Regions from separate parts of the Saccharothrix sp. BKS2 genome, predicted to be linked through region 2. Evidence: riboswitches for the same ligand, from Rfam matches in the RefSeq annotation. Region 2 holds a riboswitch; each other region holds the start of a gene.

Region 1 (4,749 bases), on a different contig from region 2:
GAGCGGTGCCGGCTCTCCCGTCATCTCGTCGACAGGGTCCCCGTGCGGGGGCCCTGTCGTGCTTCTCGGGCCGGGACGGCCCGGCCCCGGTGTCCCCCCGCCACACCGACCGGCTCCGCCGGTGGACGAGCGTGGTGAGCGGTCCCGGTGTGGTGCGTGGGCCCCGGGTGTGCGGTCCCGCCACGCCGACCCGGACCCGGACGGTGGCGTTCAGGCCCCGCCCGCCGTGCCCACCGGTCGGGCGAACTTCCGGGAGGCCGCCTCCCCGGCCCGCGCCGGCCGCCGGAGGCCCCCGCGCCGACCCCCGTCAAACCCCCGCCGCCGACCCTCCACCCGCGCCGGGCGAGTACCACCTGCGAGAGGTCCGACCAGCGGCCGAACCCCTCGCGGGTGTGTGCGGTGCGTTGTGGATCAACCCCGCGTGCCACCCCCCGGTGTCACACTTCTGGATTACACAACGTCAGCTTTCCGCCGCTAAACGATCACTAAACGTCACCCGAATGGCTTACAACGGCCGACTCTCTCAACCTCTACCTCAGGTTGAGGTCAGACGCGTCCCGCGCGTCGCGTTGACCTGCCCCCTACCCGGTCTTACCGTCGAGCTCAGGTGAATTGCCACGGTGTGATTCAGGCACCGCGGCGGCTTCACGTTGGTCGCCGGTCGTCGTGGCCGGACCGAGGGGAGGCAGGCGTGGTCCAGGAAGCGCCCATCATCCGGGCGGGCTCCGGCTCCGGCGAACAGGGCGAGCTGTTCCCGGACTCCTCGCTGCCGGACGAGCTGGTCGGGTACCGCGGCCCGGCCGCGTGCCAGATCGCGGGCATCACCTACCGCCAGCTGGACTACTGGGCCCGCACGGACCTGGTCAGCCCGACCATAAGGAGCGCCCACGGCTCCGGCAGCCAGCGCCTGTACTCGTTCAAGGACATCCTCGTCCTGAAGGTCGTCAAGCGGCTGCTGGACACCGGCGTCTCGCTCCAGAACATCCGGGTCGCGGTCGACCACCTGCGCCGCCGCGGCGTGCAGGACCTGGCCCGCATCACGCTGTTCAGCGACGGCACCACGGTCTACGAGTGCACCTCGCCCGAGGAGGTCGTCGACCTGCTCCAGGGCGGCCAGGGCGTGTTCGGCATCGCGGTCAGCGGCGCCATGCGGGAGATCAGCGGCACCATCCACGAGTTCCCCGCCGAGCGCGCCGACGGCGCCGAGGTCGTGGCGGCCTCCAACGACGAGCTGTCGCGCCGCAGGCGCACCCGGGCCACCGGCTGAGAGCGTCCGCGGGGGACCGCCGGGCGCGAAAGCGGAAAAGGCCGGCGGCGGGGTGAGCGGAACCGCGGATCGGGCACGGCGCGAATACGACCTGTTACAGCCGGGTACCAGGAATGTGCCCGCTGGAAAACCCGCTCAAACCCCGCTGTCCAGGTGATGAGATCCACGTCGCGCCGGCAGGACCGGCGGCGTCCCGGTTGGGTACGATTCGCGCGCAGTCGCTTTATCCCGCGCGGGAGAGTCCGAGCCCGCTCGGCGCCGAAGGAGCAAATCCTCCCCGGAACCTCTCAGGCGCAAGGACCGCGTGGGTGAGACGCCTCTGGAAAGCGGGTCGGGCCACCGACCCCGCCGACGGTGCAAGCCCGGTCACCACCGGGTGAAGCTCTCAGGCGCCCGGCGACGGGCGGGAGACAGAGGGGGAGGGCCACGGCAGGAGTCTGCCCGCAGCCCGGAGGCGCTTCATGACGCAGGACCGCATCCCCCTCGCCGCTCTTGAGCACGGCACCCCCTTCGCCGACCGGCACGTGGGCCCCCGGCCCGCCGAGCTGTCGCGGATGCTCGACGTGATCGGCGTCGGCTCCCTGGAGGAGCTGGCCCAGCGCGCCGTGCCCGACTCGATCCGCGAGCGCGAACTGGTGCTGGACCTGCCCGCGCCCGCCACCGAGACCGAGGCCCTGGCCGAGCTGCGCGCCCTGGCGGCCCGCAACCGCCCGATGACCCAGATGATCGGCCTGGGCTACTACGGCACCACCACGCCGCCGGTGATCCGCCGCAACGTGCTGGAGAACCCTGCCTGGTACACCGCGTACACGCCCTACCAGCCGGAGATCTCCCAGGGCCGGCTGGAGGCCCTGCTGAACTTCCAGACCGTCGTCGGCGACCTCACCGGCCTGCCCGTGGCCAACGCGTCCATGCTCGACGAGTCCACGGCCGCCGCCGAGGCGATGACGCTGGTCCGCCGCGCGGGCCGGGCGAAGTCGAACCGGTTCGTGGTCGACGCCGACACGCTGCCGCAGACCCTCGCCGTCATCGAGACCCGCGCCGAGCCGCTGGGCATCGAGGTCGTCACCGCCGACCTGTCGCAGGGCCTGGAGGGCCTCGGCCTGGGCGGCGACTTCTTCGGCGTGCTGCTGTCCTACCCCGGCGCGTCCGGCGCGGTCCTCGACCACGCGTCCGTCGTCGAGGAGATCCACCGGGCCGGCGCGCAGGCCGTCGTCGTCGCCGACCTGCTGGCGCTGACGCTGCTGCGCCCGCCGGGCGAGATCGGCGCGGACGTCGTGGTCGGCACCACCCAGCGATTCGGCGTGCCGATGGGCTTCGGCGGCCCCCACGCCGGCTACATGGCGGTGCGCCAGGGCCTGGAGCGGCAGCTGCCGGGCCGCCTGGTGGGCGTGTCCGTGGACGCCGACGGCGACCCTGCCTACCGGCTGGCGCTCCAGACCCGCGAGCAGCACATCCGCCGCGAGAAGGCGACCAGCAACATCTGCACCGCGCAGGTCCTGCTGGCCGTGATCGCCTCGATGTACGCGGTCTACCACGGCCCGGAGGGCCTGAAGGCGATCGCGACCCGCGCCCACCGGATGGCGACCGTGCTGGCCGCGGGCCTGTGCGAGGCCGGCGTGGAGGTGGTGCACGGCGAGTTCTTCGACACCGTGCGGGCCCGCGTCGAGGGCCGGGCCGCCGAGGTCGTGGCCGCGGCGCGCGAGCTGGGCGTGAACCTGTGGCGGGTGGACGACGACGTGGTCTCCATCGCCTGCGACGAGACCACCACGCGCGAGCACCTGCGGCTGGTGTGGCGGGCGTTCGGCGTCACCGTGACCGACGTGGACGCCCTGGACGCCGACACCGCCGACGGCATCCCCGTCGACCTGCGCCGCACCTCCGACTACCTGACCCACCCGGTGTTCCACACCCACCGCTCGGAGACCGCGCTGCTGCGCTACCTGCGGTCGCTGTCGGACAAGGACGTGGCGCTGGACCGCAGCATGATCCCGCTGGGCTCGTGCACGATGAAGCTCAACGCCGCGGCCGAGATGGAGCCCATCACCTGGCCGGAGTTCGCCGAGCTGCACCCGTTCGCGCCGGTCGGGGACGCCGCCGGGTACCTGGAGCTGATCGGCGACCTGGAGCGGTGGCTCGCCGAGGTCACCGGCTACGACGCGGTGTCGATCCAGCCCAACGCGGGCAGCCAGGGCGAGTTCGCGGGCCTGCTGGCCATCCGCGCCTACCACCGCGCCAACGGCGACGTGCACCGCGACGTGTGCCTGATCCCGTCCAGCGCGCACGGCACCAACGCCGCGTCGGCCGTGATGGCGGGGATGCGGGTCGTGGTGGTCAAGTGCGACGACAAGGGCAACGTCGACCTGGGGCACCTGCGCGAGACGGTCGAGGCGCACCGCGACGACCTGGCCGCCATCATGATCACCTACCCGTCGACGCACGGCGTGTACGAGGACACCGTGCGCGAGGTGTGCGGGCTGGTGCACGACGCCGGCGGCCAGGTGTACGTGGACGGCGCGAACCTCAACGCCCTGATCGGCCTGGCGCGGTACGGCAGGTTCGGCTCGGACGTGTCCCACCTGAACCTGCACAAGACGTTCTGCATCCCGCACGGCGGCGGCGGCCCCGGTGTCGGCCCGATCGGCGTGCGGGCGCACCTGGCGCCGTTCCTGCCCAACCACCCGCTCCAGCCCGCCGCGGGTCCGGAGACCGGCGTGGGCCCGATCAGCGGCGCGCCGTGGGGCTCGGCGTCGATCCTGCCGATCTCGTGGGCGTACGTGCGGATGATGGGCGCCGACGGCCTGCGCCGGGCGACCCTGACCGCGGTGGCCGCGGCGAACTACGTGGCGCGGCGGCTGGACGAGCACTTCCCGGTGCTCTACACCGGCGAGGGCGGCTTCGTGGCCCACGAGTGCATCCTCGACCTGCGGCCGATCACCAAGGCGACCGGCGTGACCGTGGACGACGTGGCCAAGCGGCTGGCCGACTACGGGCTGCACGCGCCGACCATGTCGTTCCCGGTGGCGGGCACGCTGATGGTGGAGCCCACCGAGAGCGAGGACCTGGCCGAGATCGACCGGTTCATCGACGCCATGGTGGCGATCAGGCGCGAGATCGACCGCGTCGGCGCGGGGGAGTGGCCGGCGGACGACAACCCGCTGCGCAACGCCCCGCACACGGCGGCCTGCGTGACGGCGGAGTGGGACCACCCGTACAGCCGCGAGGTGGCGGTGTTCCCGGCGGGCGTCACCGCGGTCAAGGCGTGGCCGCCGGTGCGGCGCGTCGACGGCGCGAAGGGCGACCGGAACCTGGTCTGCTCCTGCCCGCCGGTGTCGGCCTACGGCGGCTGACGGGTCCCCGACCGGTGATCGGGGGTGGGGGAACGACCAGACCTCGTTCCCCCACCCCCGTTCCCCCGTGCCGGAGGTCGGCCCCCCTGCTCCGGCGCATCCAGTTCTACCCGTCCGGGGTTGTTCAGGGTC
Region 2 (4,749 bases):
TCCCCCGGCTGGGGTTGGCCGGGGGATCAGGGCGTTGCGTGGCGGGCGCCGGGGTCAGGGAACCCGGACCGCCCTCACAGGTTCGGGTACAGCGGGTGCTTGGCCGCCAGCACGTCCACGCGCGCCCGCAGCTCCGCCAGGTCCGGCGACGGCTGGAGGGCGGCCGCGACGACGTCGGCCACCTCGGTGAAGTCCGCCGCGCCGAAACCGCGCGTGGCCAGGGCGGGCGTGCCGATGCGCAGGCCGGAGGTGACCATCGGCGGGCGGGGGTCGTTCGGCACCGCGTTGCGGTTGACCGTGATGCCGACCTCGTGCAGCCGGTCCTCCGCCTGCTTGCCGTCCAGTTCGGACGCCACCAGGTCGACCAGCACCAGGTGCACGTCCGTGCCGCCGGTGAGCACCTTCACCCCGGCCGCGGCCGCGTCGGGCTGCGACAGGCGCTCGGCGAGGATCTTCGCGCCCTCGACCGTGCGGCGCTGGCGGTCGACGAACTCCGGCGACGCGGCGTGCTTGAACGCCACCGCCTTGCCCGCGATCACGTGCTCCAGCGGGCCGCCCTGCTGGCCCGGGAACACCGCCGAGTTGATCTTCTTGGCGAGGTCGGCCTCGTTGGTCAGGATCACCCCGCCGCGCGGGCCGCCCAGCGTCTTGTGCGTGGTGGTGGTCACCACGTGCGCGTGCGGCACCGGGCTGGGGTGCAGGCCCGCCGCCACCAGGCCGGCGAAGTGCGCCATGTCCACCATCAGGTAGGCGCCGACCTCGTCGGCGATGCGGCGGAACTCCGCGAAGTCCAGCTGGCGCGGGTAGGCCGACCAGCCGGCCACGATCAGCTTCGGCCGGTGCTCCAGGGCCAGCCGCTCGACCTCGGCCATGTCGACCCGGCCGTCGGACTCGGCCACGTGGTAGGGCACGACGTGGTAGAGCTTGCCGGAGAAGTTGATCCGCATGCCGTGGGTCAGGTGGCCGCCGTGCGCCAGGTCCAGGCCCAGGATCGTGTCGCCGGGCTGGAGCAGGGCGAACATCGCGCACGCGTTGGCCTGCGCGCCCGAGTGCGGCTGCACGTTGGCGAAGCCCGCGCCGAACAGCTCCTTGACCCGCTCGATGGCCAGCCGCTCGACGACGTCGACGTTCTCGCAGCCGCCGTAGTAGCGGCGGCCCGGGTAGCCCTCGGCGTACTTGTTGGTCAGCACCGACCCCTGCGCCTGGAGCACCGACACCGGCGTGAAGTTCTCGGAGGCGATCATCTCCAGCGTGCTCTGCTGCCGGTGCAGCTCGGCGGCCACCGCGTTCGCGACCTCCGGGTCGAACTCCGCGAGGGACGTGGTGAAGTGCTCGGACATGTGGATCTTTCTCCTGTCAGCTGGTGCGCTTGTAGAACGGCAGGGCGACGACCTCCACCGGCTCGTGCTTGCCCCGGACGTCGACGAACAGCGGCGTGCCCGGCCGGGTGTGGTCGACGGCCACGTAGGCCATCGCCACCGAGTAGCCCAGCGTCGGCGACAGGGCGCCGCTGGTGACCTCGCCGATCGGGTCGCCCGCCGCGTCCAGCACCGGGTAACCGTGCCTCGGCGCGCGGCGCGAGGTGGTCTTCAGGCCGACCAGGGCGGTGTCCACGCCCCGCTCGGCGGCGGCGGCCAGCGCCTCGCGGCCGACGAAGTCGCCCGGCTTGTCGAGCTTGACCACCCGGCCCAGGTTCGCGTGGAACGGGGTGCGGCCCCGGCCCAGCTCGTTGCCGTACAGCGGCATCCCCGCCTCCAGGCGCAGGGTGTCGCGGCAGCCCAGGCCGGCGGGCCGCAGGTCGTGCGGCGCGCCCGCCTCCAGCAGCGCCCGCCACACGGGTGCGGCGTTGTCGGGGGCGGTGAACAGCTCGAAGCCGTCCTCGCCGGTGTAGCCGGTGCGGGCGAGCAGCACGGGCCGGCCCGCCACCTCGGTCCGGTAGGAGGCGTAGTACTTGACCGTCGACAGGTCGGTGGGGGTGAGGCCGGCGAGGATCGCGGTGGAGTTCGGGCCCTGCACGGCCAGCAGGGCGTAGTCCGCGGACCGGTCCTCGACGGTGGTGTCGAAGCCCGCGGCGCGCTCGACCAGCGCCCCGTGCACGACGGCCGCGTTGGAGGCGTTGGCCACGACCAGGTACTCCTGCTCGCCCAGGCGGTAGACGATCAGGTCGTCGACCACGCCGCCGTCGGCCTCGCAGATCATCGTGTAGCGGGCGCGGCCGACGCCGATCGCGGAGGCGTGCCCGACCAGGGCGTGGTCCAGCGCGGCGCCCGCCCCGGGCCCGGTGAGCACGATCTCGCCCATGTGGGTCAGGTCGAACAGACCCGCCGACGTGCGCACGGCGTGGTGCTCGGCCAGCTCGCTGTCGTAGCGCAGCGGCATCCGCCAGCCCGCGAAGTCGGTGAACATGGCGCCCAGCGCCTCGTGCTCGGCGTGCAGCGGCGTGCGGCGGCTTTCCATCGGGCGGGGTCCTCCCTGGGTGCGGACATGCCGGTAGCGCCGACCGGTCGGGTCGGCGGGGCACGGGTGAAGGATGGCACGGTCCACCGGAGACTCCTCGTCGAGTGAGCCTCCCCCTCTGTCATGAGCCTGAGAGCTTCGCCGCCGTGGGGCGGCTTGCACCGTGGGCGAGGCGCGCCGGGGCGCCTGCTTTCCAGAGTTGCCCACGTCGGCGGTAGCTGTGCCTGAGAGATTCCGGGGAGGAGTTGCTCCTTCGGCGCCCCGGCTTGCCCGGGGACTCTCCCGCTCGACGTCGATGGCCGTGTTCAGTTGGTACCGCCAGACGCTAGGCGGGCCCGGGGGTCCGGTCAACCCTGGTCACAGGGCCTTGCCGGTCCGGACGCCCTCCACGACCCTGCGCTCGGCGTAGAACGACACGAACGGGATCGTGCCGGCGAGCAGCACCAGGGCCGTGCCCTTGATCGACCAGCGGGCCTTGAGCGCCAGGTCGACGGTCAGCACCAGGTAGACCGCGTAGAGGAAGCCGTGCACCGGGCCGACGACCCGCATCATGGTCTCGGAGTCGCCCACGTACTTGGCGAACATGGCCGCCACGAGCAGCAGCAGGCCGACACCGACCACGTAAGCCATGAACCGGAACCTGGTCAACGCGCCGTCCATCGCCCTACCCCTGCCTCACCGCTGGTCCCGCGCGTGCAACTCGGCGAGCATCCGGTTGTAGGCCGCCAGCTCGTCGTCCTGGTCTTCGCGCGCTCTCCTGACGGGCCCAACCGTAACGACCCGCTCCACCGGCTCCGCCACCGGCTCCTCGGGTCGGTCGTCGGTCGGTGAACCGGCCGCCTCCGCCTTGCGCCGGGCGTCCAGCTTGCGGATGCGCCACACCATGAAGGCGGGGAAGAGGCCGAACAGGGGCCACTGGAAGACGTAGCCGAGGTTCTGGAACGTGCCGCCGGCCCGGGAGAACCGCTCCCACTGCCAGTAGGCCAGACCGCAGCACACGATCAGGGAGGCCACGCAGACCAGCGCGATGGCGACTCGCTTGGGGGTGATGAGGCCCGGCACGCCTCCAGGGTACTTCGCCCGCCGGGGTACTTCGCCCGCCGGACCGGGTCGGCGGTCGGGTTTGCCGGTCTTGCCGGTTCACCCGCGCGCACGGGTCGGTGGGGCTGGGGCCGGGGTTTCCGGACCGGGGATCCCGAGCGGCGACTGGGCCGGGCGGGGATCCCGGGGGATCCCGGACGGGGTCCGGGGTGGAGATCCCGGAGGGGATCCGGTTGCGGATCCCGGTCGGGGTCTCGGGCGAGGGCTCCTCCCACAGGAGCCCGTCCCTCGGGCGTGGGCTCCCTGACCACAGGAGCCCGTCCCTTCTTCGATCGGACTAGGCGACGCCGTCCCGGCGTTGCCTCTGCAACCTGGCCACGCACCAGGCCGCCGCACTCCCCCGACGCAGGTGCTGGAGCACCGTCATCGGCCCGAGCCGACGACCGAGGTCGGCGGGCGAGAGCCCGGCCGCCCGGTAGTCCAGAGCGCGCTGGTCCAGCGGGCTGATGCCCGCGTCCCACCACTGCTCCGCCTCGGACAGGTCGCCCACCAGCTGCCAGTAGCTGGCCGCGGCCGCGAGCAGGGCCTCGGGCACCTCGGGCGCCCGCTTCCGCATCGCCGCCACGTAGGCGGGGTCCGCGGACTCGACCCGCACCAGGCCCCGGGGACCACCACTCGCCCGCTGCACGGGGATTCCCGGAGAGGGCGGGGCTTCCGCGAGCCACGCGTCCTTGATCCGGTTCACCTCCTGCATCTCGGCGTCGTCCGAGCGCTCAGCCGCCCACTGCCTCAGCAGCTCGTCGACTCCGGAGTCCTCGACCATTCTGCCTCCTCGTCGGTCGAAGATCAGCCAATGCAGCGCACCGTATTAGCGGGTACCGACAACCGCTAGACCCCGGTTTGTCAAAAACCCTGTTACCAGCGCGTTATAGCCCTCATTCCACCCGTACGGTCCAACGAAGAGGCCCTGATGTCACCGACCGTCACCGCATTGAGCGGACCGGCCGTGGGGCTAGGCGAAGAGGCTGCGGACGAAGGTGATGATCGACTCTGCGCCCTGCTCAAGCCACCCGAGGCCGGTGCGCACACCTTCGGCCGACTCGTTCGGCTGGGTGATCAGGAGGAACAGCACCAGCGCGACCGCCGCCAGCGTCAGCACCTTCTTGACGTTCACTGATCGGTCTCCGTCCGTTCACAAGGCAGGGCCGGCAGGTGCCGTGCCCGTCGCGTCACCCGACATGGTCCCTCATT
Region 3 (4,749 bases), on a different contig from region 2:
GACTGTTGTGGTTCAGCATGGCTGGCGGATCAACAGATCACGCACACCAGGATGAAGCAGAGCCGTCGCTCAGGAACATCGAGGAAGGACACGACGTGCGACGCCGAGACCTGCTCAAGGCGGCAGGTATCACCGCAGCAGCGGCGAGCGCCGACCTTGCGATCAACACCCCTTGGCAGCGCCTCACGGACTCCGTTGAGCGCGGCCGACCGGTTGACGATGCCACGGTCCGCCTCATGCAGGACCGCACCGCAGACCTGTTCCAAACCGAGGAAACCGTTCCGGCGAGGCAACTCCTCAGCTCGCTCTCGTCCCACGAGGAGGTTCTACAGGCCCTGCTGAAGAACGTCCGGTCGGAGCAGGTCCGGCGTTCACTGGCCGTGTCCCTGGGTGAGACCAAGGTTCTCACCGGTTGGGTGCTCTTCGACGTCGGCAAGGACAATGAAGCGGCGAACGTCTGGCGGGAAACGTTGAAGATCGCCAAGGCCGTGGACGACGGCGCGCTGGCAGCATGTGCACTGGGGTACTGGAGCTACCTGGCGTCTTCTCGCAACGACACCGGCCCCGCCGCGAAGCTGCTACAACAAGCGCACGAACTCGTGCCTGGTTCTTCCGCACCGGCTACGCGGTCCTGGATCGCGGCCCGCCAGTCCGAAGAGCTTGCGCGGCTGGGGGACGACACAGGAGCGTTGCGAGCGGTTGAACGCGCGATGACCGCATTCGACTTCGCCCGACCCCGCACGGAGCGCCCCTGGACCGCCTTCTTCTCAGCGAGTCGTCTTGGCGGCATGACCGTATCGGCGTACACCACGCTTCGGCACTCAGACGCCGAGAGCGCAGCCGATTCGCTGTTGCGTTCGTTGTCCCCCAGGGACAACAAGGTTCGAGCCATCATCCTCGCGGACTTGGCGACCACCGCAGTGACCAACAAGGACTACGACCGGGCCGGGGAGCTCGCCACCCTTTCCGGCAGGCTGACGGTGCAGACCGAGACCACACTGGCCAAGAGCCGCCTGCTGGCCCTCGCGTCCACACTGCCAGCCGCCAGGAACGGCGCGGAAAGCGCACTCCGCGAAAAAATCGTCAGCGCGTTGCACTAACTTTCAACAGCGGAACGCGTCTCATCGGTCATCCACTGGAGATAGGCCGGGTTGCCACCGAGGATGGGCAGGGCCACGATCTCCGGGGTGTCGTAGGAGTGGTTCTGGTTGATGAACTCCGTCAGTTCGGCCAACCGATCGCCCGTGGTCTTGATCCACAGTTGCCACTCTTGACCGTCCTGAACAGCGCCCTCCCAGCGGTAGATGCTTCGGATAGGGCTGCTGATCTGCACGCAAGCGGCCAAGCGCGCAGCTACGATCAGTTTACTCAGCGATTCGGCTTCTTCGGCACTGTCGGTCGTCGAGATAACGACCAGGTGGTCACCGGTCACGTCTTCTCCTTCGACATGGATATATCGGGACGATCGCGCAGCCCCGCGGCTGGATCGGGCCGGTCCCGGCGATCGACTGCCGCAGCGGCTCCGCCACCTTGCCACCGGAAGTGGTTGCGCTGCAACGAAATCCAGACCCCCGACGCGCGGCGGGCCCCACCCCTCAACACCAGGGTGGGGCCCGTCGCACCTGGGTCAAGACCAGGCCGTGGGACGTCGGGCAGCGTCGGGGACCACCGAGCAACAACGCAAGGCATCCGCGCTGTTCAGACGCCGTTCCTCAGCACTCGATGACGTTCACGGCCAGCCCGCCGCGCGCCGTCTCCTTGTATTTGTCCTTCATGTCCCGGCCGGTCTCCCGCATGGTCTTGATGACCTTGTCCAGCGACACGAAGTGCGACCCGTCCCCCCGCAGCGCCATCCGCGCCGCCGTGATCGCCTTGATCGACGCCAGCGCGTTGCGCTCGATGCACGGGATCTGCACCAGGCCGCCGATCGGGTCGCAGGTCAGCCCGAGGTTGTGCTCCATGGCGATCTCGGCCGCGTTCTCCACCTGCTCCGGCGTCCCGCCCAGCACCTCGGCCAGCCCGCCGGCCGCCATCGAGCAGGCCGAGCCGACCTCGCCCTGGCAGCCCACCTCGGCCCCCGAGATCGACGCGTTCTCCTTGAACAGCACGCCGACGGCACCCGCGGTCAGCAGGAAGCGCACCACGCCGTCGTCCGACGCGCCCGGCACGAACCGCCTGTAGTAGTGCAGCACCGCGGGCACGATGCCGGCCGCGCCGTTGGTCGGGGCCGTCACCACCCGGCCGCCCGCGGCGTTCTCCTCGTTCACCGCCAGCGCGAACAGCGTCACCCAGTCCATCACCCGCAGCGGGTCGGTGGCGTAGTGCTCGGCCGCCAGCAGCTGCCGCATCTCCGCGGCCCGCCGCCGGACCTTGAGCCCGCCGGGCAGCACGCCGGACTCCGTGCAGCCCCGCTCGACGCAGTCCTGCATCACCTGCCAGATGTGCAGCAGGCCGCCCCGGATGTCGGCCTCGTCCCGCCACGACCGCTCGTTGGCGAGCATCACCTCGCTGATCGACAGCCCGGACTCGCGGGTGCGGGCCAGCAGCTCGTCACCGGTCTTGAACGGGTGCGCCACCGGCGTCTGGTCCGGCTTGATCCGGTCGGTCCCGGTGGCCGTCTCGTCGACCACGAACCCACCGCCGACCGAGTAGTACACCGCCGAGTCCACCACCGCCGAACCCGCGTAGGCCGTGAAGCTCATCCCGTTGGGGTGCAGCGGCAGGGACTTGCGCCGGTGCATGACCAGGTCGCCGTCCTCGGCGAAGGCGATCTCCCGCTCACCGCCCAGCCGGAGCCGCCCGGTCGCGCGGATCTCGGCCACCCGGACCTCGGCCGCCGAGGGGTCGACCTCCTCCGGGCGGTGCCCCTCCAGCCCGAGCAGCACCGCCTTCGGGCTGCCGTGGCCGTGGCCGGTCGCCCCGAGCGACCCGAACAGCTCCACCCGCACCCGGTCCACGGACGCGAGCGCGGGGCGCAGCCTGGCGGCGAACATCGTCGCCGCCCGCATCGGGCCGACCGTGTGCGAGCTGGACGGCCCGATGCCCACGGAGAACAGGTCGAACACGCTGATCGTCACGATCAGCCCTCGGTCAGTTCCGCGTACTTCGCCGCGGTCAGCAGGCCGGTGGCCTCCTCGACCGCCACCTTGAACAGCCAGCCGCGCCCGTACGGGTCGTTGTTGACCAGCGACGGGTCGGCGACCACGGCCGGGTTGACCTCGACGACCTCGCCGGTGACCGGCGCGTACAGCTCGCTGACCGACTTGGTGGACTCCAGCTCACCGCACACCTCGCCGGAGGTCACCCTGGTGCCCGCCGCCGGCAGGTCGACGAACACGATGTCGCCCATCGACCCGGCCGCGTACGAGGTGATGCCGACCGCCACCGGGTCCGGGGTGCCCGGCACCCAGTCGACCCACTCGTGCTCGGGGGTGTACAGCAGCTTCTCCGGAAAGGTCACGACAGCGCTCCCTGGGTGGTGGTCCTGGTTCCCCCACTCTGTCCTGGGACCTGAGAGCTTCGCCGCACGAAGCTGCGGCTTGCACCGTTGGTGCGCGCCGTGGGGCACGCTTTCCAGAGTCGCCTCACCCGAGCGGTTCTCGCTGCCTGAGAGTGTGCGGGGTGCTTGCTCCTTCGGCGCCCCAGGCGACACACCTGGGGTCTCTCCCGCGCGGGTTCCGGCGCCTCACGCGACGCCGCGGCCGATGTTCAGTTGGCTGTCCGCACGCTAGGTGGCGGGCGGGAGGGTGTCAACGCGCCGCACGACTTGTCCTCCCGGCACAACCGACCCCCCGGCCGTTGGTGCCGCGGGCACGATGACACCGCGTTCCGGGTACCCGACCTTTGGTGCAACGACGGCCGAAGGAGCCCACCGTGCGGATCGCAGTCCCCCGCGAGATCAAGAACCACGAGTACCGCGTCGCGCTGACCCCGGCGGGCGCCCACGAGCTGACCACCCGCGGCCACGAGGTCTACGTGGAGGCGGGCGCCGGGCTCGGTTCGGCCATCCCCGACGAGGAGTACCTCGCCGCGGGCGCGAAGGTGCTCGCGGGCGTGGACGACGTGTGGTCCGAGGGCGAGCTGGTGCTCAAGGTCAAGGAGCCGATCGCCGAGGAGTACCCCCGGCTGCGCGAGGGCCAGGTCCTGTTCACCTACCTGCACCTGGCCGCCGACCGGCCGCTGACCGAGGCGCTGCTGGCGTCCCGCACCACGGCCATCGCCTACGAGACCGTGCAGACCCCGAACGGCGCGCTGCCGCTGCTCGCGCCCATGTCCGAGGTCGCGGGCAGGCTGGCGCCGCAGGTGGGCGCGTTCGCGCTGATGAAGCCCTCCGGGGGCCGCGGGATGCTGCCCGGCGGCGTGCCCGGCGTGCACCCGGCGCGCGTGGTCGTCATCGGCGGCGGCGTGGCGGGCCTGAACGCGGCCACCATCGCCGCGGGCATGGGCGCGGACGTCGAGATCCTGGACACCAACATCGACCGGCTGCGGCACGTCGACGCCCTGTTCCAGGGCCGGTTGCGCACCGTCACGTCCAGCCGCTACGCGGTCGAGCAGGCCGTGCGCGAGGCCGACCTGGTGATCGGGGCGGTGCTGGTGCCCGGCGCCAAGGCCCCGAAGCTGGTGTCCAACGAGCTGGTGGCGCAGATGAAGCCCGGCTCGGTGCTGGTGGACATCGCGATCGACCAGGGCGGTTGCTTCGCCGACTCGCGGCCCACCACGCACGCCGACCCGACCTACCCGGTGCACGAG

The links. A riboswitch is a leader RNA that binds a small molecule or an ion and turns the genes downstream of it on or off. The one in region 2 is predicted to bind glycine.
Region 1: it holds a riboswitch for glycine, as region 2 does, so the genes downstream of both, gcvP (aminomethyl-transferring glycine dehydrogenase) here and gcvT (glycine cleavage system aminomethyltransferase GcvT) in region 2, are expected to answer to the same signal.
Region 3: it holds a riboswitch for glycine, as region 2 does, so the genes downstream of both, gcvH (glycine cleavage system protein GcvH) here and gcvT (glycine cleavage system aminomethyltransferase GcvT) in region 2, are expected to answer to the same signal.

What each region holds. Positions count from the first base shown of each region.
Region 1 is NZ_JAUQOL010000010.1:102,696-107,444, forward strand. Features, by position in the region: gene Q5530_RS22110 (bifunctional nuclease family protein) at 1-2, shown strand, start outside; gene Q5530_RS22115 (MerR family transcriptional regulator) at 692-1,267, shown strand; glycine riboswitch at 1,491-1,580, shown strand; gene gcvP (aminomethyl-transferring glycine dehydrogenase) at 1,729-4,617, shown strand.
Region 2 is NZ_JAUQOL010000008.1:132,718-137,466, forward strand. Features, by position in the region: gene glyA (serine hydroxymethyltransferase) at 75-1,340, opposite strand; gene gcvT (glycine cleavage system aminomethyltransferase GcvT) at 1,357-2,457, opposite strand; glycine riboswitch at 2,569-2,659, opposite strand; glycine riboswitch at 2,661-2,752, opposite strand; gene Q5530_RS18540 (DUF3817 domain-containing protein) at 2,815-3,117, opposite strand; gene Q5530_RS18545 (hypothetical protein) at 3,133-3,519, opposite strand; gene Q5530_RS18550 (helix-turn-helix transcriptional regulator) at 3,836-4,321, opposite strand; gene Q5530_RS18555 (hypothetical protein) at 4,511-4,672, opposite strand.
Region 3 is NZ_JAUQOL010000023.1:75,238-79,986, reverse strand. Features, by position in the region: gene Q5530_RS34970 (hypothetical protein) at 1-1,100, shown strand, start outside; gene cutA (divalent-cation tolerance protein CutA) at 1,097-1,432, opposite strand; gene Q5530_RS34960 (L-serine ammonia-lyase) at 1,713-3,077, opposite strand; gene gcvH (glycine cleavage system protein GcvH) at 3,080-3,460, opposite strand; glycine riboswitch at 3,584-3,679, opposite strand; gene ald (alanine dehydrogenase) at 3,874-4,749, shown strand, end outside.